4 regions of the Rhodococcus sp. MT28 genome follow, and region 2 is predicted to be linked to each of the others. Evidence: riboswitches for the same ligand, from Rfam matches in the RefSeq annotation. Region 2 holds a riboswitch; each other region holds the start of a gene.

Region 1 (7,759 bases), on a different contig from region 2:
CGTTGATCACGGCCTGCCGCAGGCCGTGCAGTCCAAGGCGAAGATACTTCTCGAGGCGGGCATCAAGGGTGAGATCCTCACCCCTGCCGAGGCGTCCGCCCGTTGGCCGGGGCTGCGATTCGACACCACGGTGCTCCATCACCCCGACGCAGGCCGGTTGCACGCGGACCGCGCCGTGACCGCTCTGAAGGCAGGAGCGGTGTTTGCCGGTGCCGAGGTCCGTCACGATGTTCGGGTGTTGGCACTCGCGCGAGCGTCCTACGGCGTGGACGTGGTGACGGACAGTGGAACGCTCGCAGCTCGTCAGGTCGTGATCGCGGCCGGTGCGTGGACTGCAGATCTGATCGCAGACAGCGGTCTCGGCTCCGAGATCGTACTGCCGACGCTGCGCACGACACAGGAACAACCGGCACACTTCGCACCGCTCGATCCCGGAGTCGAGTGGCCGAGTTTCGTCCACCACACCGGCGCAGAATTGGAGACCGCGGGGATCTACGGGCTCGGTTCCGAGGACGGGATCAAGATCGGCGAACACGCGACCGGGCCGGTGGTGACTCCGCAGACCCGTGACTACACCCCTGATGTCGACGGAGAGCAGCGATTGGCCCAGTACGCCGAGTCGTGGTTGCCCGGCGTCGATTCCACCCGTGTCGAGTCGATCACGTGCCTGTACACGAGCACGCCGGACAGTAACTTCGTCATCGACCGAGTCGGCGCCGTCACAGTGGCGGCGGGGTTCTCGGGGCATGGGTTCAAGTTCGGTCCGGCCTTGGGAGAACTTGTGGCGGACCTCGTCGACGGAACCACCCTCGCTCCGGAAGTTTTCAGGCTGGGGGAGCGTTGACCAGATTCATGGAGGAAAGTGTTGTGGCACTGGAGCTCGGAACTCGACAGCTCGAGGGTGTCGGAGCGGTAGAGGTCTATTCGGTATCGCAGGACGATCCCTTGGCAGCTCCACTGATCGCGGACTTGGCACTCGAATACAGTTCGCGTTACGGCGGTACTCACGAAGCGATGCTCGAGGATCTCACGACGTATCCGGCAGAAGAATTTGCCTACCCGCAGGGTGCGCTTCTGGTGCTCACCCACGACGGTCTGCCGATCGCCGGCGGTGCGTTTCGTCAATTCGATTCCACCACTGCCGAACTGAAGAGAATCTGGACATCGGTCGACCATCGGAAGCGCGGCCTCGGCAAGGCCGTCGTTCGCGAGTTGGAACGAGAGATCGAACTTCGTGGATACAACCGGGTGTTTCTCACGACGGGCCCTCGGCAACCCGAGGCCGTCGCGCTGTATCTGTCCAGTGGATACACACCGCTTTACGACGCTTCACTCTCGCCCGAAGAGGTGGGCATCCACCCGTTCGAAAAGCAGCTTCGGGTCCTCGAAAATGTGACTCGAGCAGCAATTCCTACCGACCGGGTTGACAACACCCGGGTTTGACCTCGTACACTTGCGAACGACCATCCAGAGCGACCGAGAGACCTGGCTCATTGAAGTCGCAGCAACCCCCCGAGTGATCGGGTGCGGGTGCTACCGCCAGGACCGATGGAGGAACACGAAATGAAGGCAGTCGAAGGCGGTTTCGATACCGCCTGGTCGCGTCGTCACGTAGACCTGTGCCGCACCGCGGGATCTTTCTGTACCAACTGACCTCGGTCAGTCATTCACACTCAGGCGAGTCGTCGACAAGTCTGTTTTCTCTTCTCTCACAAGTGATTCGTGCTCGATCGCCTTTCTCGTCTCAGGCGACGGGTGCGCTCTTCGGCATGCCTCTTTAGGAGTTCTTGGTGTCTTCGCCCTCATTCGGTGCCCGCAAACGCGCGACCGTAATCGCCGGTATCGGTGCTGTCTCGGTTCTCGGCACCGTCCTCGCCGGCTGCAGCAGCGGGAGTGACAGTGCTGCCGACGCAGGCCCCGCCCAGTCCGGCGGAACCCTTCGCTACGGTCTGTCACAGGCGCCGACGTGCGCCGATCCGGCCCAGGCCGGCAGTAACCAGACCGTGTATGTCACTCGGACAGTGGTGGATTCGCTTACCGATCAAAATCCCGACACCGGAGAGATCACCCCGTGGCTCGCCAAGAGCTGGGAGATCAGCCCCGACGCCGCGAGCTTCACGTTCGTCCTTCGCGACGACGCCACCTTCAGTGACGGCACACCGGTGACGGCGGATTCGGTGAAGAAGACCTTCGACTCGGTCAAGAACCTGGGACCGAACGCGTCGTTGGCGAAGAGTTACCTGTCCTCGTACGCCGGTACCGACGTCGTAGATGCTCACACGGCGAAGATCAATTTCTCCGGACCCAATGTTCAGTTCCTGCAAGCAACTTCGACGCCACAGCTCGGAATCCTCGCCGATTCCACCACCGCGCTGGCATCCGAGCAGCGCTGCCCCGGTGCAGCGGTGATCGCCTCCGGACCGTTCGTGTACACCGACTGGCAGCAGGACAAGAGCGTCAAGATCGCCAAGCGTGCGGGATACAACTGGGCCTCGGATGCGGTCGCGCATCAGGGCGAGGCGTACCTCGATGGCGTCGACTTCACGGTGGTTCCCGAATCCGGTGTGCGGGCGGGCAGCGTGGCCTCCGGCCAGCTCGATGCGGTCAGCGATGCGCTTCCGCAGGATGCGCCGCAGATCGAGGGCGCGGGTGGACGAATCCTCACAAGGCCGAACCCGGGTGTGAGCTTCTTCTTCCAGCCCAACGTCAGTCGCGGCGTTCTCGCTGATCAGGCTGTTCGTCAGGCCATCATTCCCGCGATCAACCGCCAAGAACTCGTCGACACCGTTCTGGATCCGTCGTTCTTCCCGGCCACGAGCCCGCTGGCTCACACCACTCCGCTCTACAGCGACGAATCCAGTGTCGTGACGTACGACGCCGACAAGTCGGCGAAACTCCTCGACGCGGCTGGTTGGAAGACCGGCAGCGACGGTATCCGCGAGAAGGACGGGCAGAAGCTCACTTTCAGCGTCACCTTCAGTCCGGTGTTCTCGGGTAACCAGGCCATCCTCGAGCTCGTGCAGCAGCAGCTCAAGAAGGTCGGCGTCGATCTGCAGCTCAACCTGGTCTCGAACGGTGAATGGACCGAGAAGGGAGTATCGGGTGATTACGATTCGCTGTATTACAACAGCACTCGCGCGGACGCCGACATCTTGCGGGCATCGTTCAGCACCGAAGGCCGCAACCTGAACCGTCGCGGCGCAGATCCGGAGCTCGACAAGGTACTCACAGACCAGCTTGCAGCCACGGACAACGGCCAACGCGGCGAACTGGTATCCACCGCACAGGAATTGATCCTCGACCGTGGACTCTCCATCCCCACCATCGAGCTCTCGCAGGCCATCGGCGCCGGATCGAGTGTGCAGGACCTGAACTTCGAAGCCTCCTCGCGCCTGCAGTTCTACGACGCATGGTTGTCGGGTAAGTAATCATGACTCGATACGTACTCACCCGACTGGGCCAGGCCGCAGTGGTTCTGTGGGCCGCCTTCACCATCTCGTTCGTGATTCTGTTCCTCCTGCCCAGTGATCCCGTCAGCATGGCTGCCGACTCGTCCGGTCAGGGTGTTGCAGTGGATCAGGCTGCGCTCGATCAGCTTCGGGCACGGTACGGCTTGGACCAGTCGGTGTGGGTGCAGTACTGGACATCGCTGACGAATGCTCTTCGCGGCGATTTCGGAACGTCCATCTCCACCGGTCAGTCGGTGACGGATGCCATCTTCTCGGCGCTGCCGAGCACTCTGGTCTTGGCAACCACCGCTTTGGTTCTGGCCGTGTTGTTCGGAGTGGCGATCGCGTTCTTCGCTACCTACACCCGCAGGCGGTGGCTCGCGAACCTGTTGTTCTCGCTGCCGCCGCTGGGTGTGGCAGTGCCCACTTTCTGGGTGGGCCTGATTCTTCTGCAACTCTTCTCGTTCCGTCTGCACATCTTCCCGGCATTCGGAGACAAGGGATTCGCAACGGTGATTCTTCCGGCGATCACCTTGGCGATCCCGACCGGCGCGGTGATCGCGCAGGTGCTCACGACCAGCCTGCAGTCGACGCTACGTTCGCCGCACGTGGAGACTGCGTACGCCAAGGGCGCAAGCCGTTGGCGCGTGCAGACCCGTCACGCGTTGCGACTGGCGAGCATTCCGGCATTCACCATTGCCGGTGTGCTGGTCGGCACGCTGCTGGCGGGCTCGGTGGTTGTGGAAACGGTGTTCTCCCGCGCGGGCGTCGGCCGTCTGACACAGACGTCGGTGATGGCGCAGGACATCCCGGTGGTGCAGGGAGTCGTTGTGTTCGCCTCTCTGGTGTTCGTGCTCGTCAACCTCGCGGTCGACCTCTTCTACCCCTTGATAGATCCACGGATCATCCAGACGAAGAAGAGTCACACCGAAAAGTCGAATACCGAAAGCTCGACCGATCTGGAGCCGGCTCATGTCTGACACATTGATCGAACCCCTACTCCTCGATCCGAGCGTCGAGGCGAAGGCACCTGTTGTTTCGCGCCGAAAGTCCACGGCCATCGGCTGGATCCGAAAGCCCGGCTTGGTGATTCCGGTGTTGATCGTGTTGCTTGCCATCGGCTTTGCCGTCGCACCCGGATTCTTTGCCAGCGGCGATCCGTTGTCCGGTGTCCCGGCGGACAAACTGCAGGGCCCGAGCCTGGCTCACTGGTTCGGAACCGACAATCTCGGACGTGACCTGTACACACGGTTCGTGCACGGCGCCGCGCTGTCCCTGACCGCAACCTTGGTGGCGGTCGGAATCGCATTGGTGGCGGGATCGATAATCGGTTTGCTCGCGGGCTTTGTCGGTGGCGTCGTCGACGCCGTGCTGATGCGTATCGTCGACGTGCTGCTGTCCATTCCGGCGCTGCTGCTCTCGTTGGCACTGGTGACCGCACTCGGCTTCGGCACCATCAACGTCGCCATCGCGGTCGGCGTCAGCATGGTCGCGAACTTTGCGCGAGTGATGCGTGCCGAAGTGATGCGGGTGCGCGGCGCTCAGTACGTCGAGGCCGCGTTCGGTTCGGGTGTGCGGTGGCTCGGTGTCCTGCGTCGGCACGTGCTTCCCAACTCCTACGCGCCGGTGGTCGCGCTGTCCGCTGTCGAGTTCGGGCAGGCAGTACTGGCGGTGTCGGCTCTGAGCTTCTTGGGATTCGGCGCCGTTCCGCCTACCCCGGAATGGGGATCGCTGGTATCCGAGGGACGTAATTTCCTCGCCAATGCCTGGTGGATGACCACACTTCCCGGTCTCGCGATTGTCGCCGTGGTCATCTCGGCACACCGTATCGGCCACGAGATCGAAAGGAACAACCGGCGATGAGCACGACCGAGGAACAGTTGCTTTCCGTCACCGACTTACAGATCGCCTACGGCGCCGAGCCCGCGGTATCCGGCGTGAGCTTCACCGTCGGTCGGGGCGAAGTAGTTGCGGTGGTCGGGGAATCGGGTTCCGGTAAGTCGACCACGGCCCACGCGATATTGGGTCTGCTCGCCGGCAGTGGCCACGTCACCGGCGGGACCGTCGAGTTCGAGGGTGAACAGATCGACTCGTATTCCGACCGTGCGTGGCAGCGAATCCGCGGCGCGCGTATCGGTTTGGTGCCGCAGGATCCGACGACCTCGCTCAACCCGGTGACCCGGATCGGCGACCAGGTTGCAGAAGTCCTGCGGATCCACGGCCTCGCAGACCGCCGCAAAGCCCGGTTGGACGCCGTCGAGGTGCTCGTGCGTGCGGGTATCGACCGGCCGGAAATCCGAGCACGCCAGTACCCACACGAGCTCTCCGGCGGTATGCGGCAACGAGTTCTGATCGGTATCGCGCTTGTCGCGAACCCGGCCCTCGTCATCGCCGACGAGCCGACCAGTGCTCTGGACGTCACGGTTCAACGACGCATCCTCGACCACTTGGACGAGCGAATCGCCGAATCCGGTGCCGCCGTGCTCCTGATCACGCACGACCTGGGTGTGGCCGCAGACCGCGCGGACCGGATCCTGGTGATGCAGGGCGGCAGGATCGTCGAATCCGGCCGCACCGCGGATATTCTGGACAACCCGCGAGACGAGTACACGAAGAAACTTCTGAGCTCTGCGCCGAGCCTGTCCTCGGGACCGGTCGATCGGCCGGTCCGTCAGGATACGAGCCCGCTGCTGACGTTGACCGGAATCACCAAGCGTTTCAACGTCGGACACGGGAGTTCGATCACCGCGGTGAACGAGGTATCGCTGACCGTTCCGAGGGGTCAGACGGTGTCGCTGGTGGGGGAGTCGGGCTCCGGCAAGTCGACCACCGCACGCATTGTCGTGCGATTGGAGCAGGCGGACGCAGGCACCATCACCTTCGACGGCCAGGACATCACGAAGGTCAAGGGCAGCGACCTGCGTGAGCTGCGCCGAAGGATCCAGCTCGTGTATCAGAACCCCTATGCATCCCTCGACCCGAAATTGTCGGTCCAGGACATCGTTGCGGAGCCGCTGCGGGCCTTCAAGGTTGGTGGACGCAGCCAGCAGCAGACTCGTGCGGCAGAGTTGCTCGATCAGGTTGCACTTCCCGAGCAGTTTCTGAGCCGCAAACCGGCCGAACTCTCGGGCGGCCAGCGTCAACGGGTGGCGATCGCTCGTGCGCTCGCGTTGAAGCCGGACCTGCTCGTTCTCGACGAACCTGTGTCCGCTCTCGACGTCTCGGTGCAAGCGCAGATTCTGGCGCTACTCGACGAGTTGCAGCGCGAACTGGGCCTGACCTATCTCTTCATCTCCCACGATCTTGCGGTTGTTCGCCAGATCAGCGACGTCGTCGGCGTCATGCAGGCCGGGCGATTGCTCGAAATCGGCACTACCACCGAGATTTTCGACAATCCCCGAAACGAGTACACACGCACACTTCTCGACGCGATCCCCGGGCGGGATCATTCGACACGAAAGGCCGAACATGTCCGAGCGTAGTTCCGGAGCATTCCTGGTCGGCCTCGAATTCGAGGGAACCGGAGCTCATCCGTACTCCTGGCGACGCGAGGATTCGCGCGCCGAAGATCTGTTCACGCCCTCGTACTGGGTGGACCTGGTGACCGCCGCGGATCGGGGTGGGGTGGATCTGGCGTTCCTCCCCGACTCGTTCGGACTGCAATCCGAGGGCCAGCACGCAGTGCGGGGCAGATTGGAGGCGGTTGCAACTGCGGCGCGGCTGAGTGCTGTGACCTCGCGTATCGGCCTGATCCCCACCGCGACAGTCACGCACACCGAGCCGTTCCACATCTCCAAGGCCGTCGCGAGTATCGACTACTCCTCAGCGGGGCGGGCCGGCTGGCAGGTCGCGGTGTCCGACACCGCTGAGCAGGCGTCGTTGTTCGGCCGAAAGGCAGTGCAGGGCCCCGAGTCCGCGTGGGAGGAAGCGTCCGAGGCTGTCGAGGTGGTCAGTCGGCTGTGGGACAGCTGGGAGGACGACGCCGAGATACGGGACGCTGCGAGCGGACGATTCATCGATCGAGACAAGCTGCACTACATCGACTTCGAGGGAAAGAACTTTTCCGTCAAAGGGCCGTCCATCACGCCGCGCTCCCCGCAGGGGCAGCCGCTGATCGCCGTCGACGCGAGCAGGCCGGAGGCACGCGAGCTCGCTGTTGCGCGCGGAGATCTGATTCGGATCTCGGCAACCGACCTCGGCGTGGCCAACGCCACGGCCAAGCTGGTCCACGCGAATGCCGCTGCCCTCGGGCGCAGCGTCAGGGTTCTCCTCGACGTCGACGTGCTTCTCGGCGCTGATCGCGGAGCCGC
Region 2 (7,759 bases):
TCCTCCAGGAATTCGCCGACGCTCCCAGCCGTGAGAAGTTGGTTCGCTGGCTCGAGTGCATGGTTTACGACAGATCCGTGATCACCGAGGAGCGGATCGAGGAACGATGGCAAACGGCCAACGATCCGGCCTCGCACCAGGCATTGACCGCGATGTACGGATCCAAAGCCTTTGCCGCTCAGCAGCAGATGATGTCCAACTCGGATGTGCCGCCGTACTGGTCGATGATGCACAAGGTGCAATGCCCGACCTTGCTGACATGGGGGCTCGATGATCGGCAGTGTCCACCGGACATGCCGATGATTCCGATGCGACTGATTCCGAACGCCGAACTGCACGTATTCCCGAACTGCGGGCACTGGGTGATGATCGAAGCCAAGGAGGCATTCGAGCGCGTGACCCTCGAGTTCCTGCTTCGATGACCTGCTGATGCATTGATGTGGCACGAATTGATGTGGCATGAACGCACAAGACCCGGCGCCTCTGAATGAGGCGCCGGGTCTGTGTTTGTGCCCCCAGTAGGACTCGAACCTACGACCTGCGGATTAAAAGTCCGTAGCTCTACCAACTGAGCTATAGGGGCGCGGCGCAGAGTCTAACGGGACCGCAGAGTCCGTGAAAACACCACCCCCACCAGAAGGGCGATTCCGATGACGGCGATGGTCCCGCCCGTGCGATGCAGACCCGCGTCGTCGATGGTTCCGCGCATGGTCAACTCGATGACGACGGCAGCAAGGTTGGCGCCGATGTACTGGATTGTTCGGTACAGACCGATCGCAGTTCCGACGTCGGCGGAGGTGGTCACCGAGTTGATCAGGTTCTGGTTTCCCATGTTGTTGAAGCCGTTGGGAATGCCCAGGATCGCCGCAATCAGCAGGAGTGCCACAAGGGGAGTCGAACTCGATTCGACGAAGGCGATCAGAATCCCGCCGACAGCCAACGCGGCGGTGCCGATCAGGAGGGTGATCCGTGCGCCGAATTTCCCGTACACCCTGGACGCGGACATGGTCGCGAAGATCCCGACCGCAGCGACGGGCAGCATGAAGAGCCCGGCGCTGATCGGTGACATTCCGCGGGCTACCTGTAGCCACTGGGGGAGTCCGAAGAGGATGCAGTAGAACGCTGTGTAAGTCAGCAGGGTCCGGCCGAGAGTCATGCTCAGTGCGCGGTTTCGGACGACGGCGCGGACGTCGATGAACGCCGAGGCCGTTCGACGTTCCCACCAGACGAACAGGAACGCGAAGAGGGCCGTCGACGGGACGAGGTACCACTTCGCGTGCTCGGCGAGAGAGAGGAGAAAGAGCATCGTCGATGTCGTCAGAGCCAGAAACAGGGTGATACCGAGTGGGTCGAGAGACTTGAACAACGCAGCGGCGCCGGCCCGGTCGGGCAGGGCGGAGTCGCTCGGGGCGGCGAAGAAGACCCATACGGCAGTGACGACGACAAGTGGGAGGTTCACCCACATGATCGATTGCCAACCGAGTGTGCCGACCAACAACCCGCCGAGAGTGGGCCCCAGCGCGACGACCGATTGAGCGCAAATGGTGAGTGTTGCTATAGCTGAACGGGTTTGAGTCCGGTGGCGGTCAGCGTATTCGCGGATGACGGTCATCGCGTTCGGATACTGTGTCGCCGTGCCGATTCCGAGCAGGATTCGTGCGGCGATCAGCCAGCCCAGCGACGGGGCGAGCGAGCCGAGGATCGATCCGGCAGCGATCAGGCCCAATCCGGCGAGGTAGACGCGTTTGGCGCCGAGGATCGATCCGAGTCGACCAGCCGCCGGTGCCGTGACCGCAGTCGCGATGTAGAGGGCCGAGATGACCCACGCTGTGCCTGAACTGGAACCGAAGTATGTGGCGATCGGGACGATTGCCACCGCAATCATCGACGAGTTCAGCGCTTGAAGAACGGTTCCGGAGCCGAGAGCAAGACTCAGTTTCAGTGGAACGGGAGTTTGGGGGGTCGGCGTTTCGATGACGGTGGTCACGAGTTCATCAGTGACTCCTCTGATATCGATGTCGATGCTGGGGACTCGCCCTGGCCGAGTCTTCGCAGGATTCGGCCGGCGATCAGAAGCAAGTCACGCTCGGCTTCGGTGCACTCGGCGTCGATGACCTCGGCCAGCCACTCTGTTCGTTTCGTTCGGTCTTCGTGAAGGGTCGATGTGCCGAGTTCGGTCATCGTGACCAAGACCGCGCGGCCGTCCGATGGATCCGCCCTTCGCGTCACCATGCCCTGCTCTTCGAGCGCGGCCACGGTCTTTGCGATTGATTGCGGCGTGACGCGCTCGAATTTTGCCAATTCTTTGGCGGTCGACGGACCTTGTCGGTCGAGGTGGCCGAGGGCCTGGATCTGGCTCGGCGTGAGCTTGTGGTCGTTGCGTTTGGTGCGTAGACGTCGGACGAAGGCACCCAGATCGTCCCAAAGTACGTCGATCTCGTCTCGAGCCTTGCTGCGACCCTCTCCATCGTTCATTTAGACAGTCTAACTGTGTTGTTTCGATGCTGCCAGTACGGTTTCGACGGAAAAGGGGGAATAAACAATTGCACTAGTTGTTTAAAACCTTGGAACTGCTGTCCATCGGTCGGCGAAGCAGTTCCGTCTGCGAGGTCGAATTATCAGAATCTCGGGCACGAAAAAGCTCGGATGCGCACCCCCTGCGGCGCACCCGAGCGGCCAAAACCATACCACTTGGTGTCTTTTGGGCATAAAGTCGGTTCTTGTCCCCTGAACAGCCGATTGCGTCTAGTACTTTTGGCGGGTATGGCTCTAGTCCTTACGTAGGGTGTGTTGGAGGGGATATTGTGAAGTTTCGGGGGATGACAGGCGCCGATCACGGCGGCTCTGCGTACCAACTCTGCGAGAGGCACAACACCGTAAATGGCACGTCAACAAGAGCGTGCGCGGCGTACCCGCGCCGCCCTGGTCGAAGCGGCTGCAGTCGAATTCGCCAAGCGCGGCTATGCAGCTGCGTCGGTGAACACGATCCTCGAGGGCTCCCGCGCCACCAAAGGCGCCATGTATTTCCATTTCCAGTCCAAGGAAGAGTTGGCGCGAGCGGTTCTGACCTCGGCTATCGAAACCTTCACTGGAATTACTGATCGTTGGGCCAAGAGAACAGACCTCGATCCATTCGTCGCTTTGCACGGTCTCGTGCTCGACATTGCCGAGGTCTTCCGTGCCGAGGTGATCGTGCAGGCGGAATTCCGGCTGATCATCGAGCCCGAGTTCTACAAGGATGTGCAGTCCGGTGGTGGGCAGGTCTGGGGAAAGACCGCCTATGAGTTGGCATTGCGTGCCAAGGACGACGGTTTGCTCCGAGAAGACGCCGACCCGGACAAATTCACGCGTGTACTGGCAGCGAGCCTTGCCGGCCAGCGGTACATGGCAGACCTGATTGCCTCCAGTGGAGATCTGGGCGAGTGGTTCGAGGAGTCTCTCGAAGTAGTCCTCGAAGCCATGGCTACGCCGCAGTGGTTGGAGACGTTCCATCGTGACGGGTGGCCCCAAGTCGAGTTCCCTGACACTGAATAGTGCACTTTTCTGCCCGTGAACAGGCGATTTGTGATTTCCGAATGCCGTGCCATAAGCTATCCAAGCTCCCAACGGAACGCCGTTGGGGTACTAGTTCGGAGAGATCCGGCGGGCCCCCTTCGTCTAGCGGCCTAGGACGCCGCCCTTTCAAGGCGGTAGCGCGGGTTCGAATCCCGTAGGGGGTACGTTTTGCGAAAGCGAAACGATGCAGTATGGTTTGACCCGCACGACACGCTTTGAGATGCACAAATGCCAGGCCAGGACAGTGGTTTGGGAGCGGCTCGAAGATGTAGTACGGTTTCACAGCAAGGAAAAAGCAAGGCCCTGTGGCGCAGTTGGTTAGCGCGCCGCCCTGTCACGGCGGAGGTCGCGGGTTCGAGTCCCGTCAGGGTCGCAAAGCTTTGTTCTCAACCGATTGAGAACAAAGCAATGCGATAGGCATTCGGTTCGGGTGCCGTCCGGCCAGGTAGCTCAGTTGGTACGAGCGTCCGCCTGAAAAGCGGAAGGTCGCCGGTTCGATCCCGGCCCTGGCCACCATAATTCTTATCGAAAAGCTCCAACCTCATGTTCTTCGAACATAAGGTTGGAGCTTTTTCGTGTTCGGATGTCAGTCGCCGTCAACCACTCGGCCCGATCATCTCAGTTATGCGCATCCTTTGTCTCCGTGAATGTTTCCGGTCACCGGGAACGTGCTGGGCGTCACTCCACAGAGGACATCACTATTAGCCGATTGCGGCCGATCCGTGGCTGCGTCTACTGAAAGTGAGGTGGAATCTCCGTGTCGCACTCGAGATCTTGGCGCATCGGGAAAGTCAGCCGGGTCGCCGTCGCATTGTTCGGCACCGGGGTTCTGTTGGTGGGCTGCGCGAGCAACGGTGACGACAGCGGGACCGATACGACGACCGCGTCGGCGGACGTCGTGACCGGCATGGTCAACGAGCAGCCCGATCCGGGAACTGCGGTGGCCGGCGGGACCATGACGTACGGCGTACAGGTGCTCGTTCCCTCACTCGACCCGACGAAGACGGCCGCGCGCGGCGGTTCCGGCGGTGAGGCCTTCGCTGCTGTGTACGACGTCCTGATGAGTTACAACACTGCGAGCGGCGAGTTCGAGCCCAAGTTGGCTCAATCGCTCGAGACAGCTGACGACGGAGCCACCTGGACGCTGAAACTTCGCGACGGTGTGAAGTTCAGTGACGGCACCACCCTCGACGCCAACGCCGTGATCGCGAGCATCGATCGGTACAACGCGGGCAAGGGCAATGGCGCCGAACTGTGGCTGGCTTCGGTGGAATCGGCGCAGGCAAGCGGTCCGACGACAGTGGAATTCAAGCTGAAGACGCCGTGGATGCGTTTTCCGTCGATGCTCGCTCTCGGGCACGGGATGATCGTCGCCCCGAGTTCGCAGCAGGGCGACAAGTTCACCGCCGTCGGAGCCGGACCCTTCACCGAAGATGTCTTCACACCGAGCGTCGAGCGAATCTTCAAGGCCAACCCGTCCTACTACGGCGGCGCCCCCAAGCTGGACAAGTTGCGGATGGTTGCGCTCAACGGTCCGCAGGCCAATCTCGAATCATTGAACAGCGGTCAGCTCGATGTCGCCTACATTCGCGGCCTCACGTCGGCGATCAATTCCGCCAAGTCCGCTGGCTACCCCGGCTACATCGACGTGCTCAATGCCGGTAGTGCCGAGATTATCAACAACCGTGAGGGCCGACCGGGCTCGGATGTTCGCGTCCGTCAGGCTATCGGCTACGCGCTCGACACCACGTTGATCGATCAGCGAGTGGAAAACGGTGAGGGACTGCCGGGCTCGGAGTTGTTCGGTCCGACGTCTCAATGGCATGTAGACACACCGGGTATTGCCTACGACCCCGAAAAGTCGAAGGAACTTTTGAATCAGGCGAAGGCAGACGGGTACGACGGCAGCCTCGACTACGTCGTTCTCAGTGAGCCGAAGGACCACGCGATCGGCCTCGCCGTGCAGTCACTGTTGCAGGCCGTCGGGTTCGAGGTGAACTTGATCTTGGCCAACAACGCCGGCGACATCGTGCAGAACGTCTACGTCAAGCACGATTTCGACCTCGCGCACGCGGGCATCGGAATGTACGAGTCGATTCTCGATCTCGGATTGTTCTCCACGACCAACAGCACCTCGATGGCGAATACTGCTGGATATGCGAACCCGGCGATGGATCAGCTGATCGCAGATCTACAACAGGCCAAGGACAATTCGTCGACCCTGGCGATCATCGGCAAAATTCAGACGCTGTGGAACGAGACGGTTCCATCGGCGCCGATCGGCGGGCTGACGTCGTTCTGGGCTTGGCAGAAGAATGTTCACGGTGTCGTTCCCACTGCCACGGGAATCATGCTGTTCGATCAGGCATGGATGGGCGCGAAGTAGCGTTTCAGCGCACACCGAGAGCCCCGTCCGACGCGAGTCGGGCGGGGCTCTTTGGTGTCTACGTCGGCTAGCGTTGCGCAACCCTTTCGATCAGGATGATTGTATTGAAATATGTTGTTGGTCAATATGATTCGCCGATCGTGATTTGACTTGTTCAGCGTCGCCCGCATAGATTGCATCCACCATCCAGAGTGGCTGAGAGACCTGGCTCGATGATGCCGCAGCAACCCGCTTCGTTTGCGCAGTGTGGGTGCTACCGCCAGGACCGATGGAGGACACATGACTGTATTTGCCGTGGGTATCGAACTTGACGGCGAGGGCACTCACCCCGCTGCCTGGCGCCGAAGCTCACATCGCCCGGATCAGTTGCTCACGGGTAAGGCCGTGCGCGATCGCGTCGCGGCTGCCGAGAATGCGGGCTTCACCTTCGCGACGTTCGACGATTCCATCCTCCCTCCGAGTGGTGACGTTGTCGGCCGCATCGATGCCGTCTCCAGGGCGTCATACGTGGCGGCGACGACCAGCACGATCGGACTGGTCCCCGTCGTCGGGACCACGTACGCCGAACCGTTCCACACCTCTTCGCAATTGGCGACATTGGACTACTCCTCGCGTGGGCGTGGCGGCTGGCTTGCTGTTCCGGTCGAAGACGATGCCGCGGCGAGGGCGTGGGGGAGGGCTCCGGTAACAACGGAGTCGGCGCGTCAGCAAGAGCAGCGGGATTCGGTCACCGTTGTGACCGATCTCTGGGACTCGTGGGAGGACGACGCCGTCGTTCGTGACTATCTCAGTGGGCGTTTCCTCGAACGTGATCGTCTGCATTACGTCAATTTCGAGGGCGACACGTTCTCGGTGAAGGGGCCGGCAATCGTTCCGCGGCCGCCTCAAGGCCAGTTGGTGGTGTTCGGCCGCTACGGCGAAATCGATCCACGCCAGCCGGATGTTGTTCTCGTTTCCGGTGATTCGGTGGAGACCATTGCACAGTCGGCTGCCAAGGCGCGCGATGAGGGCGCGTCATTGGTGTTCGCCGAGGTCGATGTGGCATTCGATACGCCGAATCTGTCTGCGGCGCAGCGGAGGACCGAGCTGAACTCGTACGGGAATGCCGTCGTCACCGGCCGACTGCTCCTGGCTGCAGATCCGGGGGAAGCGGCCGTGGTTCTGAAGGAATTGGCGGGACACCTCGACGGTGTTCATTTCCATGCTCTCGTGATCGACGAGGACCTTCCGGTGCTGGCCAAATTCGTGCTTCCGACGCTGTCCAAAGCCGGGTTGACGCGACGCCCGGTTCCGGGATCGACCCTGAGGGGCAACCTCGGTCTGCAGCGGCCCGCAAATCGATTCGCCCACTCCTCCTGACTTGACTTCGCGCTAAGGATATTTCGGCCATGACTGCATCACGCTCCGCCGTACCTCGACCCGACGCTCACGTTCACTTCGGCGTCTTCTTCCAGGGGGTCAACCACACCACCATCTGGTCCGATTCCTCGAGCGGATCCCAGATCGACTTCGAGACGTTTCGGCGGTTGGTACTCACCGCCGAGCGAGGTCTGTTCGACGCCTTCTTCCTCGGTGAAGGCCTGCGGCTTCGGGAACAGAACGGCAAGATTCTCGATCTGGATATCGCCGGCCGCCCCGACGCCATTGCGCAGTTGGCCGCTCTCGCCGGTATCACCGACAAGATCGGTTTGGTCGCGACACAGAACACCACGTACAACGAACCGGCCGACCTTGCGCGTCGACTCTCCGGCCTCGACCTACTTTCCGACGGACGGGCCGGCTGGAATGCGGTGACCACCGACAACGCGTGGACGGGAG
Region 3 (7,759 bases), on a different contig from region 2:
TCAGGTTCCGTGCGTGAGAGCACCGCGACTCCGTTGCGTCCCTTCGCGGACGGCTCGGCGGAGACGAGGAACCATCCGTTGCCGAGCGCTGGTTCGAGAGTCTCGCGAAGCTGATCGTCCGACGCACGCGTTTCCTGAAGGCAGATGAAATCCGCCGACGTCTTCTCCAGCCAGTCGAGCATGCCCTTGCGGGCAGCTGCTCGAACGCCGTTGACGTTCACGGACGTGATGGTGTGGGGCGCAAGAATGTGGGAGTCAGCAGTTTGTGGCACGGCAAGCACCGTAGCCGATTCCACCGACGCGGATGGGCGCCCAGGTCAGCGCGCGGCCCTACGCTGCAGAATCACCGCTACCGCCAGCACGACGAGACCCGCGACGGCCAGCAACGACCCCACCGCTGCCGGCGCGGTGTACCCGTAACCGGCTGCGATGACGACGCCGCCGATCCACGCTCCGAAGGCGTTGGCGATGTTGAGTGCGGCGTGATTGAGAGACGCGGCCAAGGTCTGAGCATCCTCGGCGACATCCATCAACCGTGTCTGGAGGCCAGGCACCATCGACGACCCGGCGAGCCCGATGAGGAAGACGAAGATCAGTGCCGTGTACGGATTGCGCACGGCCATCACGAAGACCGCGAGGATCACAACGAGGGATCCCATCGACAGGAACAAGCCCTTCATCAGTGCGCGATCCGCGAGGTATCCACCGACGAAGTTGCCGGCCACCATGCCCAGTCCGTACAGCATGAGTGCGAGGGGAATGAACGAAGCGCCAAGCCCGGACACGTCGGTGAGAGTCGTACTGATGTAGGTGTAGACGGCAAACATCCCGCCGAATCCGACCATGCCCACGATCAAGGTCATCCACACCTGAACGCGGCCCAGTGCCCCGAGTTCGGTGATCGGATTCGTCACCGGCATACCGTCCAACCGCGGAATCCAGACGAACAGCGAAGCAACCGTTGCCACTCCGATCACCGCAACCAAGGCAAAGGCGCTGCGCCAGCCGAGTGCCTGGCCGATCCAGGCCGCGACCGGCACACCGATCACGTTGGCCACGGAAAGACCCATCATCACCATCGCGACGGCCTTCGCGCGTTTTCCCGGTTCGGCCAGGTGAGCTGCGACCAGTGCGGCGACTCCGAAGTAGGCGCCGTGCGGCAATCCGGCGACGAAGCGGGCCATCATCAGCGTCGTGTACGAGGGCGCGAAAACCGAAGCGGCATTGCCGACGGTGAACGCGACCATGAGTGCGATCAACAGGGTGCGGCGCGGAACCCGTGCGGTGAGTGCAGCGATCAGTGGAGCACCGACGACAACCCCGAGCGCGTATGCCGAGATCACGTGGCCCGCGATGGGTTCCGAGACACCGAGCCCGGTTGCCATTTCCGGGAGCAATCCCATGGCGACGAACTCGGTGGTGCCGATACCGAAACCGCCGAGGGCAAGAGCGAGCATCGCCGGACCTCTGGCGGAACGAACCCCGGGTGTCGAGGTGTCAGAAAGGGAGAGGGTAGACGAAGTCACTGATCAATTGTGGTCTCACACCTGGTTGAACTTCCAAGTGAGAGCGGGTGAGTTCACTCACTTGAGACCGCGAACACAAATGGGACGCCCGGTTTCCCAGACGTCCCATTTGACAGGTGAAGCGGTGAATCTACTTCGCGGCCATGGCCTTCTGCAGGTTCACGTCGAGCGCGCCGAGGAACTCCTCGGTGGTCAGGTAGCCCTGATCGCCGCCGACCAGCATCGAGAGGTCCTTGGTCATCTGGCCGCTTTCGACGGTCTTGATGACAACGTCTTCGAGCGCCTGCGCGAAGCCGATGACCTCAGGGGCGCTGTCGAGCTTGCCACGATGCTCGAGCCCGCGGGTCCACGCGAAGATGGACGCGATCGGGTTGGTCGAGGTGGGCTTGCCCTGCTGGTGCTGACGGTAGTGACGCGTCACGGTGCCGTGAGCAGCCTCTGCCTCACAGGTCTTTCCGTCCGGTGTCAGCAGAACCGACGTCATGAGGCCGAGCGAACCGAAGCCCTGGGCCACGGTGTCGGACTGGACGTCGCCGTCGTAGTTCTTGCATGCCCAGACGTATCCGCCCTCCCACTTGAGTGCGGAAGCGACCATGTCGTCGATGAGGCGGTGCTCGTAGGTCAGACCTGCAGCATCGAACTCAGCCTTGAACTCGGTCTCGTAGACGTGCTGGAAGATGTCCTTGAAGGCACCGTCGTACGCCTTGAGAATGGTGTTCTTGGTGGACAGGTACACCGGGTAGTTCTGCTGCAGTCCGTAGGTGAGCGACGCGCGAGCGAAGTCACGGATGGACGTGGTGAAGTTGTACTGCCCCTGGACGACGCCGCCCTCTTCGGGGAAGTTGACCAGTTCGTGCTCGATCGGTGCGCTGCCGTCCTCAGGCGTGTAGGTGATCATCACCTTGCCGGGGCCGGGGACCTTGAAGTCTGTGGCGCGGTACTGGTCGCCGAATGCGTGACGGCCGATGATGATCGGCTTGGTCCAGCCCGGAACGAGTCGCGGAACGTTGGAGATGATGATCGGTGCGCGGAAGATCGTGCCGCCGAGAATGTTGCGGATCGTTCCGTTCGGGGAACGCCACATCTTCTTGAGACCGAATTCCTCGACACGTGCCTCGTCCGGCGTGATCGTGGCGCATTTGACGCCGACGCCGTGCTTCTGGATCGCGTGCGCTGCGTCGATGGTGACCTGGTCGTCGGTCTCGTCGCGGTACTCGATACCGAGGTCGTAGTACTCGAGGTTCACATCGAGATACGGATGGATCAACTTGTCTTTGATGAACTGCCAGATAATGCGCGTCATCTCATCGCCGTCGAGTTCGACGACGGTGCCCTCAACCTTGATTTTGGACATGGGTGCTTCGCGTCCTCCTAGGAAGTTTCCCTGGTTACACGGTTGCGGTCACACTTTGTGAGTGGGTCCGCGAACGGTTCGATTATCAAACCTAGACGGTGTGGACTGATCTCGGGAGATGAGTCCCAAACAAGACAAGCGTACTGCTAACCCGTGAGGCCGCAACCGGCAGGTCCACTCATCGGTCTCTACTCGCGAGTAACTTTTGCCTGCTAGTGGGCTGCGTCGCCCTGCCTCGCGTGCGGTTGCGGCTCACATTTCGCCCCGTGTCAGGACTGCGCTCACTTCCCGGTAGAATCCGACTTGGTCATGAGTGCCAGCGTCAAGCCCCGGCTCGCTGGACGGCAACCCTCCAACCGCGGTGGGGTGCCCCGGGTGATGACCAGGTTTCCCGACGTGGATCTGCTCGCGCAGTTCCACCGCAATTCGGGTGACAAGCGCGGGTCCGACAGGGACGGACCCCAGACCGGGCCGAGCCCCACGGAGGTATTTCAGTATGTGTCGCACTTGTAGATAGACCCCAGCACGGGGCGGCGATCATTCGCCCCCGTCCGACATCTATCCGTCAGACCACTGGAGTGAACAGATCATGACCGACAACACAGCCGACGCCGCAGCAACTTCGGATCCGACCGCCAACTGGTCGTTCGAGACCAAGCAGGTGCACGCCGGACAAACAGCGGACACCGCCACAAATGCGCGCGCTCTGCCGATCTACCAGACCACCAGCTACGTCTTCGACAGCACCGATCACGCTGCTGCACTGTTCGGCCTCGCCGAGCCGGGCAACATCTACACGCGGATCATGAATCCCACACAAGACGCCGTCGAGCAGCGCATCGCTGCCCTCGAAGGCGGAGTCGCCGCACTCCTCCTCTCCTCGGGTCAGGCCGCCGAGACCATCGCGATCCTCAACATCGCCGAGGCCGGCGACCACATCGTCTCCAGCCCGTACCTGTACGGCGGCACGTACAACCTCCTGCATTACACCCTTCGTAAGCTGGGCATCGAAGTCACGTTCGTCGAGGATCCCGACAATCTCGAGCAGTGGCGCGAAGCCATTCGCCCGAACACGAAGGCGTTCTACGGCGAAACGATCGCCAATCCGAAGAACCACATCCTCGACCTACCCGGTATCTCGTCACTGGCCCACGAGAACGGTCTTCCGTTGATCGTGGACAACACAGTCGCGACGCCGTACCTGCTTCGCCCACTCGAACACGGCGCCGACATCGTCGTTCACTCCGCCACCAAATACCTTGGTGGACACGGCACCGCGATCGCCGGCGTCATCGTCGACGGTGGCACTTTCGACTGGACGCAGGGTCGCCACACGAACTTCACGACGCCTGATCCCAGCTACCACGGCGTCACCTTCGCGGACCTCGGCGCGCCGGCGTTCGCACTCAAGGCCCGCGTCCAACTGCTGCGCGATCTCGGTTCCGCCGTGGCGCCGTTCAACGCGTTCCTCATCGCGCAGGGTATCGAAACCTTGAGCCTGCGCATCGAGCGCCACGTATCCAATGCACAGAAGGTCGCCGAATTCCTCGACGGTCACGTCGAGGTGGCCTCCGTTTCCTACGCGGGACTTCCCTCCTCGCCATGGTTCGAACGTGGAAAGCAGCTGACGCCCAAGGGAACCGGCGCCATCGTCACCTTCGAGCTGCCCGGCGGTATCGATGCGGGCAAGACATTCGTCAACGCCCTGACGCTGCACAGCCACGTCGCCAACATCGGTGACGTTCGCTCACTCGTCATCCACCCCGCGTCGACGACACACTCGCAGCTCACCCCCGAAGAGCAGCTCGCCTCCGGTGTCACACCCGGGCTCGTCCGCCTCGCGGTCGGCATCGAAGGAATCGACGACATCCTCGCCGATCTCACCGTCGGCCTGGCAGCGGTGGCAAACTCGTGACCGTGAACGAATTGGAGCCCAGGATCGACCTCCTGCCCCCACCCGACGGCCAGGTGGGGTTCGTCGACATCGGTGCCTTGGAACTCGAGAGCGGCGCGGTGCTCCCATCGGTTTCGCTCGCCGTTCAGCGGTGGGGTGAGCTTTCCCCGAACCGCGACAACGTCGTACTCGTCGAGCACGCACTGACCGGAGACTCACACGTCACCGGACCGATCTCCGCGAATCAGCCCTCCCCCGGCTGGTGGAACGGGATGGTCGGCCCCGGCGAACCGATCGACACCGGCGAATGGTGCGTCATCGCAACCAATGTCCTCGGTGGTTGTCGCGGCACGACCGGTCCCAGTTCGCCGGCCGACGACGGCAAGCCGTGGGGCAGCAGGTTCCCGGAGATCTCCATCCGGGATCAGATCGCGGCGGAGAAGAAGCTCGTCGATCTCCTCGGGATCGACCAGTTGGCCTCGGTAGTCGGCGGATCCATGGGGGGCATGCGCACCCTCGAATGGGCAGTTACCTACCCGGACGGCATTCGCTCCGCGTTGGTTCTCGCAACCGGTTCACGGGCCACTGCAGATCAGATCGGCACCCAGACGACGCAGATCGCTGCCATCGTCTCCGATCCGGATTGGCAGGGCGGTGACTACCACGGAACAGGGCGGGCACCTCGCACCGGACTCGGCATCGCCCGTCGCATCGCGCACCTGACGTACCGCACCGAGTCCGAACTGGACGCGCGCTTCGAGAACTCCGCTCAGAACGACGAAAATCCTTGGAACGGTGGACGATACGCCGTACAGAGTTACCTGGAACATCAGGCAGACAAGCTGGTCGACCGCTTCGACCCGAGCACGTACGTCCTCCTGACCGAGGCCATGAACCGGCACGACATCGGTCGTGGACGCGGCGGTGTTGCGGCGGCGTTGGCATCGATCACGGCACCGGTCGTGGTGGGCGGCGTCGACTCGGATCGGCTGTATCCCCTTCGCTTGCAGGAGGAGATCGCCGACGGAATTTCCACGTGCAGCGGCCTCGAGATTCTCAAGTCCAAGGACGGCCACGACGGCTTCCTGACGGAGGCGGACGCCGTCGCCGGACTGCTTCGCCGAACGATGGAGTTCGCACGTACGGCTCGCTGATTCGGCACAGAGCCACGTTTTCAGGATTCGTCAATGTCGGGAAAACCACAGCTGATCTGCGGGTTTTCCCGACATTCTCATTGGCGAACGTGAGCCGGCGCGGCTAGCATCGGCGAACGTGAATCAGCCATGCTCGACGCGCCTGCAGGCTACGTACATTCCCGAGCACATGTCCTTCGCGTTCTGGGGTGACGCAGACCCGGCAGCGCGGCTGTCGGCACTGGGGATGCCGACCGGGTCGCCGGGCGTGTGCAGGCTTGCGATCCCGGTCGACGAGTCGATCACAGCAACCGACGTCGGAGCGCAACTGCTCGACCTCACCACCGCGATCGACGCGTTCCACAACCTCGATGCTGGTCGCGGCGACCTCGGATCGTCGCTGCTCGCGTGGAAGCGCGTCATCGACACCGGCGCACATGACATTCCGACCGCAGCGCATGCCGCTATCGAGCGCGACGACACGAAGATCCGAAGCGCCGAGTCCACGGTGCGGTTGTTCACGGATGCGCGTACAGCCGTGGACAGCCTTCGCCGAGCAAAGATTCAGGCGACTCTTCGCCCGTATCAAATGCAGGGAGTTGCCTGGCTGACGGCTCTGTCGGGTTCGGGTGGTGGGATCTTGGCCGACGAGATGGGTTTGGGTAAGACACTGCAAGCGATTTCGATGATCGCGATCCGCGCCGGCGACGGTCCGCATCTGGTTGTGTGTCCCACCTCGGTGATAGGAAACTGGCGCCGCGAGATCGAGCGATTCGCTCCGCATCTGCCACTGCACGTTCATCACGGGGCCGCCCGTGCACTTCCCACTCGTATCCCCGCCGGCACTACGGTTCTGACCAGCTACAGCGTCTTGCGTTCCGACGCAGCCCAATTGGCCCCGGCCCATTGGAGTTCAGTGGTCTTCGACGAGGCGCAACAGATCAAGAACCCCGCTTCCCTCGCCGCGAAAGCAGCAATGCAGTTGTCGGCGGACGTCAAGGTAGCGATGACCGGCACGCCGGTGGAGAACCGCCTCGAAGAATTGTGGTCACTCTTTCGCGTCGCCAACCCCGACGTCCTCGGAACTCGCGCACGGTTTCGTCAACGCTTTGCCGTCCCGATCGAATCCGGTCGATCGGCCACCGCGGCGACCAGACTTGCCGCGGTGATCGATCCTTTCATTCTGCGCAGAACCAAAGACATAGTGGCCAAGGATCTTCCGCCCAAACAGTTCTCCACGGTCTCGTGCACTCTGACGTCGGAACAGGCGCGCATCTACCGGTCGGCAGTTGCCGATGCGTTCGACTCCGGATTGGGCACGGGAATCGCCCGGCGTGGCAACATCCTTGCGCTTCTGACCACTCTCAAGCAGGTATGCAATCACCCGGCGCAGGTCACCGGCGATACGGACGACCTCTACGGAAGATCCGGAAAGCTCGACCGCGCAACGGAAATGATCGCCGAGATCGTCGACGACGGCGATCGCGCGCTGATATTCACGCAGTACCGGACGATGGGCGAGATGCTCTCGCGACACCTGGGAGCCGAACTGGGAATCGGCGCCGTGCCTTTCCTCCACGGCGGCCTGAACACCGACAAACGAGACGCGATGGTCGACGCGTTCCAGAACGAGACGGATTCACCACCGGTTCTGATTCTGAGCTTGCGCGCCGCCGGCTTCGGCCTCAACCTCACGCGCGCAAGTCATGTCGTGCACTACGACCGGTGGTGGAACCCAGCCGTCGAGGATCAAGCAACCGACCGGGCACACCGCATCGGCCAGAAACGCACCGTCAACGTCCACACCTTGGTGACGGGCGGTACCGTGGAGGATCACATAGCAGCGATGCAC
Region 4 (7,759 bases), on a different contig from region 2:
ACAACGACCGCAGCGGGTTCGAGAATGCGGCCCGCGTCAACCGCCGTCTGCTGCAGGACCGCTTCGGTCTGATGACCACCAGACATCTGGAGCACGCAGCGACGCCACTACGCAAGAGCGTGATGGCCGAGATGGAACGCGAGTTCGCCGAAGACTTCGCGGCCACTGCAGCAAGCACCTTCCGCGCGAGTTCCAATATCTCGGTGACCAATTCGCTGTACCACTACTACACGCTCATGAGTGGACGGTCGGTGGTGCAGAAGTCCGCCGCCGTCAAATACGTCGACACGACGGTCAAGGCCGGTTTGCGCGACATGGACTCACTGCTCGCCAAGCGCTCCATGGACTTCTTCTGCCTCAACGACGGCAGCGCTCCAGAGATCGATCTGGAACTTCGGACACGCAAGATCACGGAGTTCCTGGAGAGCTACTACCCCATCCCGGCGCCCTGGGAAGCCTAGACGAAACAAGGGCCCAGCCGATTTCGGCTGGGCCCTTGCTACTTCGGTCGATCAGCGTGCTGTCACATGCTCCCGTTGCACCGGAATGGGCAGACCGAGATTGTCACGCAACGTCGTTCCTTCGTAGTCACTGCGGAGAACACCTCGATCCTGCAGCAGCGGCACCACGTCGTCGACGAACTCGTCGAGGCCGGTCGGCACAAGGTGCGACCCGAGGATGAACCCATCCGAACCGTCGTTGCTGACAAACGAATCTATTTTCTCGGCAACCTGCTGCGGTGTACCGACGATCGGTCCACGCTCGAACTGATCGATCACCACTTCGCGCAGATTCAACTTCTTGCTCTCCGCTACCGCGCGCAGTTTTGCGACGGTCGCGAAACGATCTTGGTGAATGAAGGCGCGGCCCTGGATGATCGGCGGAGCCTCGGGATCCGGAGCGATATCGGGTAGTGGTCCTTCGGGGTCGTACTTCGACAGATCGAGATTCCAGATCTGTTCGAGCAGAACCAAAGCGGTCTGGCCGGTGACCTGCTGGTCGCGAATCTCTCGGTACTTCTCGATCGCATCTGCCTCCGAGGTGCCGAGAACAAAACTCGCCGACGGCAGGATCTTGATGTCACCCGGGTCACGTCCGGCCGCAACGGCACGTGCTTTGATATCGCGATAGAAATCGGCCGCCTCGGGCAACTGACCGTACGGTGAGAAGATCGCGTCGGCATTGCCGGCAGCAAAATCGCGCCCCTGCGGCGACACCCCGGCCTGCAGAATAACCGGGCGCCCTTGCGGGCTACGCGGCACTGTGAATCGGCCGTTCACATCGAAATGCGATCCATGAAAAGCGAATTCACCGGCATCCGGTCGCGCGAGAAAACGCCCTGATGCCTTGTCGGCCACGATGTCGTCGCTTCGCCACGAATCCCAGAGTTGACGCACCAGCGCTACGGTCTCCTCCGCACGCTCGTATCGTTGCGCACGATCCAGGTATCCGCCGCGACGAAAGTTCTGGCCGGTGAATGCGTCGAACGAGGTGACGACGTTCCAGGCGGCACGTCCTCCGGACAACTGATCGAGCGTCGCGAATTGTCTTGCCAGCTCGTAAGGCTCGTTGAACGTGGCGTTGATGGTGCCGGCCAATCCGAGGTGTTCGGTTACTGCCGCCAACGATGCAAGGACCGTGAAGGTGTCCGGCCTACCGATGATGTCTTGGTCGAAAATCTGTCCCGCACGCTCACGAAGGGCGAGGCCTTCGGCGAGGAAGAAGAAGTCGAATTTCCCACGCTCGGCGGTTCGAGCGGTGTGCTCGAAAGAATCGAACTCGATCTGGCTGCCCGCCTGCGGATCCCACCATGCAGTGTGATGGTTGACGCCGCCGAGGTAGGCACCCAGGATGACCTGCTTACGCTTCTGAGAACTCATGAGAATCTATTCCTCGTCTGTCAGGCGGCCGGAGTGCCGGCGGCGTAGCGGTTGGGAACGTCGATGGGTAGACCAAGGAGTCCGCGAAGATTCGTCTGCGGATATTCGGTGCGGAATACGTTGCGTCGCTGCAATTCAGGCACCAGCTCACCTGCGATCGCGTCGAGGTCGTCCACGACGACGCCCGGCCGCAACCGGAAGCCGTCGATTCCCAACTGCTGCCACCGGAGCAGAAGATCTGCCAACTCAGCCGCGGTGCCGGTGAAGGTCAGCGCGTCCGAACGGTATTCGGCGCCGGCCTGCGCGTCGAGGCGAGCGAGCCGTTCCTTTCCGGTTTCTTCCGGAGCATCGAAGAATACGACGATGTCGGTGAAGACCCGAAGCGGTTCGCCGGTGCGCTGCACGTGTTCTTCGGCTGCTCGCACTTCACCCAGGATTGCCGTGACCTGCTCGTCGTCGAACGGCGTCACGAACACCAGATCGGCCGTCCGCGCCGCCAGCTCGTACGCGACCCGCTGATGAGCCAATGCGGTGACGACGGGATGCCCCTGCGGCGGGCGCGGAGTCACCGACGGTCCACGGACCGAGAGGTACTTTCCCTCGAAGTCGATGTAGTGCAGCTTGTCCCGGTCGATGAATCGGCGCTGCTCCACATCACGGATCTCGGCGTCGTCCTCCCAACTGTCCCAGAGTCTCCGGACGACGTCGGCTGCCTCCGCAGCTTCGTCGAACAGCGCGCGCACGAAGTCCGGGAGGATGCCTGAAACGATCGACTGACGGTCGGCATCGGTGAGCGCTGGGATGTCGCGGCGCCCGAACTGTGCTGCCTCGGATTCCGACGCCGAAACCTTCACCTGCCATCCGGCGCGACCGCGCGAGGTGTAGTCCAGCGTGGCAACGGCTTTGGACACGTGAAACGGCTCGGTGTGAATGGTGGTGATGGTCGGGATCAAGCCGATGTTGCTCGTGATCGGTGCCAGTCGGGCGGCCACGAGATGTGCGTCGAGCCGAGCGCGCACCCGATCAACCGCGTCGTCGACGGGTTCGAGTGGGTTGGCCGGCACCGAGAGACTGTCCTCGATGGTGACGAAATCGAGCAGACCACGCTCGGCGGTCGTCACCACGTCAGTCCAATACGACGCGCTGAACAGCTCACTCGGGCGCGAGTGCGGCTCTCGCCAGGCTGCAGGGTGCCAACCGGCACCGTCCAGCGCTACGGCGAGATGCAACGGAGCAAGATGAGAGGAGGGGGTGGAGGTCATCGACGCATACTCCTGTTCGAGAACTACTCGGGAGCGCACAGTGCCGACCGCAGAAACCGTCAGCACCCGACTGACGGTTCTCGTGGCGACTGCCGCTTGCGACACGCACCGCGCGTATCGCCAGGTGTGATTCCGGGGCACCCCATCGGCATGAAGGGTTGCCGTCCAGCTAGCCGGTCCTTGTTGCTGGAGCTCTGCACCTACCTCGACGGTAGTGAGTACGCGACAGCCCGGCAATCACCCAGAACTGCGCGTGGGTGCCGGAAACCGCCTGCGGCCTCAGATGATCGAGCGTGCCGCCTTTTCGCTCTCGAGGATTCGAATGCCGGCAGCACTGAGCCTCCGAGCACCCTCGGCCGCGTCGACGGGCTCACCGACCGTCACGTGCGCACCGAGTGGAACGACCGAATGAACAATTGTCTCGTCGTACACGTGCACCAGATTGCACCCCTGAGCCCCGTCACGACCACGCTGACCACCGACTTCCACGTTCAAGTCCTGGGTGTAACACGTCGACGACGCCACGGAAACCGGAATGCCGGCGAACGTCGCCGTCGTCGAATAGTGCAGGTGCCCGGCAAGAATCGCCCGGACGTCGCTGCCACGCAAGACATCCGCCAACCGGGACTGATCGCGCAACTCCACCAGAACCGCGAGATCCTGAATGCACGGAACAGGCGGATGATGCAGCGCCAGAATTGTTCCGTCGGGCGCCGGCACCGCCAATTCTGCTCGTAGCCAATCCAATTGGCCATCCGTTATCTCACCGTAGTGATGCCCGGGAACCGACGAATCCAGGGTGATCACCCGCAGTCCGTCAAGGTCGTAGACGTTGTCGACGGGATGATCGGTGGCGTCCTCGCCCAACAGCAGAGATCTGAACGTAGGGCGGTCGTCGTGGTTGCCCATCGCCCAGACGACCTGCGCATCGATCTCGGCTGCCACGGGTTCCACGATGGCTTTCAATTCCGCGTATGCGTCGGGGTGTCCCTGGTCGGTCAGGTCGCCGGTGAATATCAGTGCATCCGGGCGTGCGCCCGAGGCCACGATCCCGCTGAGCACTTCCCGCAATCTCGTCGACGCATCCACGGCGTCGTACAACTCCCCCTGAGCCACCAGATGCGTGTCACTGAGGTGCACCAGGAAATGCTTCGGACGCGGGTACTCGGCATTCCGAACGCTCATCGGTCTCTCGCTTCCGCTTGCCGACGCGTAGGCGCCGGTGCGGCACCTACTGATCGTCGAGACTAGTCAACCGACCAACAGTGACTGATCGGGGCACGCCCGACGAACACGAAGCGAACTCCCGCGGCGACCCTCGGGATCGAGTAGTTGAAGCTGCGAGTAGTGTGTGGACAGTGTTGTTCCTGACCAGTCGGCGTTACGTCGACCTTCGCCTGCAGGCGAGCGCAATGTGTACGCGCTCGCTCTGACCTGACGCGTACCAGGAAACATTTCTTCGAATCTGCCCGGCCTCTGGTGCCGCGCTGCGTTTCGCTCCCTTGATTTTCGAAAGGCATAGTCATGCCCAGCTCCACCTCCACCGGCGTGCCGGAAAAGTCCACGTCCCGTTTTCCGTCCTGGGCGACGGCATTCGGACCGCAGATCGTCGCCGGTCTCGTACTCGGTGTCATCATCGGTCTCGTCGCCCGGGCAATGCCTGATGCGGCCGACGGCAACGTCAACTGGTTGGTCGGCACCGTGCAGACCATCGGCTCGAGTTACGTCAAGCTGCTCACCGTTGCGGTGATCCCGCTGCTGTTCACCGCCATTGTCAGCTCCATCGCCAACCTGCGCCAGGTCGCCAATGCAGCTCGCCTGGCCGTGCAGACCTTGCTCTGGTTCGCGATCACCGCTTTCATTGCTGTGATCATCGGCATCATCGTCGGCCTGATCACCGATCCCGGTTCACGGACCGACGTCGCCGCCGAAGCAGCGAAGGAACCCAAGAGCTCCGGCTCGTGGTGGGCGTTCATCACCGGACTGGTTCCGAACAACTTCCTGGGGCTGGGCGCAAAGACTTCCGTCGCAGAGGGAGTAGCAACCACATCCCTGAGCTTCAACGTCCTGCAGCTGCTCGTCATCGCCGGCGCAATCGGTATCGCGGCGCTGAAGATCGGCCCCAAGGCTGCTCCGTTCCTCGAGTTCAACGCGTCACTGCTCGCGATCGTCCAGAAGGTCCTGTGGTGGATCATTCGCCTTGCCCCGATCGGTACGGCCGCGCTGATCGCCAACGCTGTCGCCACCTACGGCTGGGATGCAATCGGCTCGCTGGGCGTCTTCACCGCCGCCATCTACATCGGTCTGGCCATCGTCTTCTTCGTGGTCTACCCCATCCTGATTGCCGCACACGGCCTCTCGGTTCGAAGCTTCTTCTCCGGCGTCTGGCCTGCGACTCAGCTCGGATTCGTCTCGCGCTCGTCGATCGGCACTCTGCCTCTGACCGAACGCGTCACCGAACGCAACCTCGGTGTTCCGCGTGAGTACGCCTCATTCGCCGTTCCGCTCGGCGCCACCACGAAGATGGACGGTTGCGCCGCAATCTATCCCGCGATCGCGGCGATTTTCGTCGCAGGCTTCTACGACGTTCCGTTGACCTTCACCGACTACCTGTTGATCGTCGTCGTCTCGGTCATCGGCTCAGCGGCAACGGCCGGAACCACCGGTGCGACAGTCATGCTCACACTCACACTCTCCACCCTTGGTCTTCCCCTGGCCGGCGTCGGACTGCTCCTCGCAGTCGAACCGATCGTCGACATGGGCCGTACCGCAGTCAACGTCACCGGCCAGGCACTGGTCCCGGTCATCGTCGCAAAGCGTGAGGGAATCCTCGACAAGGAGCGCTTCGACGCTCCCCGCAACGGTGATCCCTTCGCCGAGGAACTTGTCGACGCGTAACCCTCGATGACTACAGCAGCGTCCCCGCACCTGAGCAATACGGTGCGGGACGCTGCTTTTCACCCCAGATTTCACCCTTGCCGAAATAAACCATTTGGTCGTTATGACCAGTATGCTCAGCCGGCACAGCCCTCAGAAGTGGAAGGGCTGCCCAGTTGAACACGAGGTCACATGAAGCTCCGCCGTCTGGCATTCAGCGTCGCAGGTTGCGCCGCAATCACTCTGGTTGCCGCGCCCGCCGCTCAGGCATCCACGGTTTTCGATTTCCTACCGATCGAGATCGCACGCATGATTCCGACTGGCTCTGCCGACGCAGTCCAGCCGTTCCTTCCCCCGGTCTTCGCACCGCCGGCGCCGCCCGCTCCGCAAGCGCCCCAGAACCAGCCGGCGCCGCAGAACACTCCCGCACCAGCGCGGTACTACCAGAACTGCACAGCCGTTCGTAATGCCGGCGCAGCTCCGTTGTACCGGGGCCAGAACGGATACGCCCCGCATCTCGACCGCGACAACGACGGCATCGCCTGCGAGTGATCCAACGCTCGGGTTGTGGTGCATCCACAACCCGAGCACTGTTGTCGAACCGTCAGACGCCCAATGCCCGGGACAGAGTCGGCCACGCCTTCGGCAGTCGTTCACGCCAATACGCCCACGCGTGCGTGCCGTTCGGCTCGTAATCCACCTGCGCCGGAATCTTCAGCTCCTGCAACCGCGCGTCGAACATCTTGGTGCAGGCGTGGGCGGCAACCTCGATGCCGCCGCCGATCACCAGACGCTCGAGCAGTTCAGGAGTCTGCAGCGTCTCGTCAGATCCGGGACGACCGTTTGCCGTCGACACGTAGATTTCCTTGCCACGCAACTTCTCTGCGTTGATCAACGAATCGTGTGCCTCCCACTCCGGGCCCCCTGGCACACCCCAGATGTTGGCCGGATCTCCGCTTCGAGAAGAAATCGTGGCCTGGACGGCAGTTCGGCCGAGCGGATCCATCGTGGAATAACAGCCGCTGAACACGGCAACGCCGCGATACATGTCCGGAAAGCGTTGGGCGAGCATCATTGCACCCATCGCGCCCATGGAATTGCCGGCAATCGCGTTGATTCCGTTGGTCTCGAGTCGCGCGTCGATCAGCGGTGGCAACTCCTCGGTGATGAAGGTTTCCCACTTGTGCAGTCCCAGCCGCGGATCCGGATTCTCCCAGTCCGAGTACAGGCTCGCGATTCCGCCATTGAGCATCACGACGTTGACGTTCTTGTCGGCGAAGAACGCCGGGGCGCCGCCGATCGTCATCCATCCGCTGCTTTTCTCTCCGGCGTCGACACCCTCGAGCATGTACAGCGCTGGGCGCGGAACCGAATTGTCAGCGGGTAGCAAAATCTCGACGCCGACCTCGCGTCGAAGTGCGGGCGACGCCACCGTCAGCCTGATCGCTTGTGGTGCGGTCACCTTCTCGCCGACGATGGCCGGGACGACGATGTCGTCGCGCAGGTCCGGTTTGGGGCCCGGATCCTCCTGAAGTGGTCCCGGGATCGTCGACCCCGAGCTCACGCTTCCCTCGACGCTGCCCAGACTTCCCGAGCTTCCCGAACTACCCGAGCTTCCGGAACTCGGCGCTGCCGTCGACAGTCCGCCCAATTGCAAAGAAAGTGCACAGACGGCCAAACACACCGCACCTGTGCGCGCAGATCGAATCCACGCACGCCGCTCAGTCCTCATGAAACTCC

The links. Region 2 has a riboswitch for S-adenosylmethionine ahead of AC1Q6C_RS03585 (LLM class flavin-dependent oxidoreductase). Riboswitches for the same ligand answer to the same signal wherever they lie in the genome.
Region 1: linked by a shared signal. The riboswitch ahead of AC1Q6C_RS18315 (putative leader peptide) and the one ahead of AC1Q6C_RS03585 (LLM class flavin-dependent oxidoreductase) in region 2 are both predicted to bind S-adenosylmethionine.
Region 3: linked by a shared signal. The riboswitch ahead of AC1Q6C_RS20525 (bifunctional o-acetylhomoserine/o-acetylserine sulfhydrylase) and the one ahead of AC1Q6C_RS03585 (LLM class flavin-dependent oxidoreductase) in region 2 are both predicted to bind S-adenosylmethionine.
Region 4: linked by a shared signal. The riboswitch ahead of AC1Q6C_RS28290 (LLM class flavin-dependent oxidoreductase) and the one ahead of AC1Q6C_RS03585 (LLM class flavin-dependent oxidoreductase) in region 2 are both predicted to bind S-adenosylmethionine.

The regions. Positions count from the first base shown of each region.
Region 1 is NZ_JBXAFD010000004.1:399,236-406,994, reverse strand. Features, by position in the region: gene AC1Q6C_RS18325 (FAD-dependent oxidoreductase) at 1-844, shown strand, start outside; gene AC1Q6C_RS18320 (GNAT family N-acetyltransferase) at 853-1,443, shown strand; SAM riboswitch class I at 1,461-1,555, shown strand; gene AC1Q6C_RS18315 (putative leader peptide) at 1,549-1,653, shown strand; gene AC1Q6C_RS18310 (ABC transporter substrate-binding protein) at 1,791-3,428, shown strand; gene AC1Q6C_RS18305 (ABC transporter permease) at 3,431-4,429, shown strand; gene AC1Q6C_RS18300 (ABC transporter permease) at 4,422-5,312, shown strand; gene AC1Q6C_RS18295 (dipeptide ABC transporter ATP-binding protein) at 5,309-6,931, shown strand; gene AC1Q6C_RS18290 (LLM class flavin-dependent oxidoreductase) at 6,918-7,759, shown strand, end outside.
Region 2 is NZ_JBXAFD010000001.1:759,207-766,965, reverse strand. Features, by position in the region: gene AC1Q6C_RS03630 (alpha/beta fold hydrolase) at 1-422, shown strand, start outside; tRNA gene AC1Q6C_RS03625 (tRNA-Lys) at 511-583, opposite strand; gene AC1Q6C_RS03620 (MFS transporter) at 596-1,987, opposite strand; gene AC1Q6C_RS03615 (MarR family winged helix-turn-helix transcriptional regulator) at 1,984-2,475, opposite strand; gene AC1Q6C_RS03610 (TetR family transcriptional regulator) at 2,881-3,534, shown strand; tRNA gene AC1Q6C_RS03605 (tRNA-Glu) at 3,647-3,719, shown strand; tRNA gene AC1Q6C_RS03600 (tRNA-Asp) at 3,855-3,928, shown strand; tRNA gene AC1Q6C_RS03595 (tRNA-Phe) at 3,995-4,071, shown strand; gene AC1Q6C_RS03590 (ABC transporter substrate-binding protein) at 4,313-5,941, shown strand; SAM riboswitch class I at 6,121-6,216, shown strand; gene AC1Q6C_RS03585 (LLM class flavin-dependent oxidoreductase) at 6,221-7,300, shown strand; gene AC1Q6C_RS03580 (NtaA/DmoA family FMN-dependent monooxygenase) at 7,330-7,759, shown strand, end outside.
Region 3 is NZ_JBXAFD010000005.1:157,427-165,185, reverse strand. Features, by position in the region: gene AC1Q6C_RS20540 (exodeoxyribonuclease III) at 1-281, opposite strand, end outside; gene AC1Q6C_RS20535 (MFS transporter) at 318-1,457, opposite strand; gene AC1Q6C_RS20530 (NADP-dependent isocitrate dehydrogenase) at 1,657-2,880, opposite strand; SAM riboswitch class IV at 3,186-3,326, shown strand; gene AC1Q6C_RS20525 (bifunctional o-acetylhomoserine/o-acetylserine sulfhydrylase) at 3,470-4,795, shown strand; gene metX (homoserine O-acetyltransferase MetX) at 4,792-5,928, shown strand; gene AC1Q6C_RS20515 (DEAD/DEAH box helicase) at 6,047-7,759, shown strand, end outside.
Region 4 is NZ_JBXAFD010000010.1:87,707-95,465, forward strand. Features, by position in the region: gene AC1Q6C_RS28280 (stealth family protein) at 1-461, shown strand, start outside; gene AC1Q6C_RS28285 (NtaA/DmoA family FMN-dependent monooxygenase) at 513-1,880, opposite strand; gene AC1Q6C_RS28290 (LLM class flavin-dependent oxidoreductase) at 1,901-3,247, opposite strand; SAM riboswitch class IV at 3,230-3,343, opposite strand; gene AC1Q6C_RS28295 (phosphodiesterase) at 3,422-4,327, opposite strand; gene AC1Q6C_RS28300 (dicarboxylate/amino acid:cation symporter) at 4,667-6,040, shown strand; gene AC1Q6C_RS28305 (excalibur calcium-binding domain-containing protein) at 6,212-6,571, shown strand; gene AC1Q6C_RS28310 (alpha/beta hydrolase) at 6,624-7,751, opposite strand.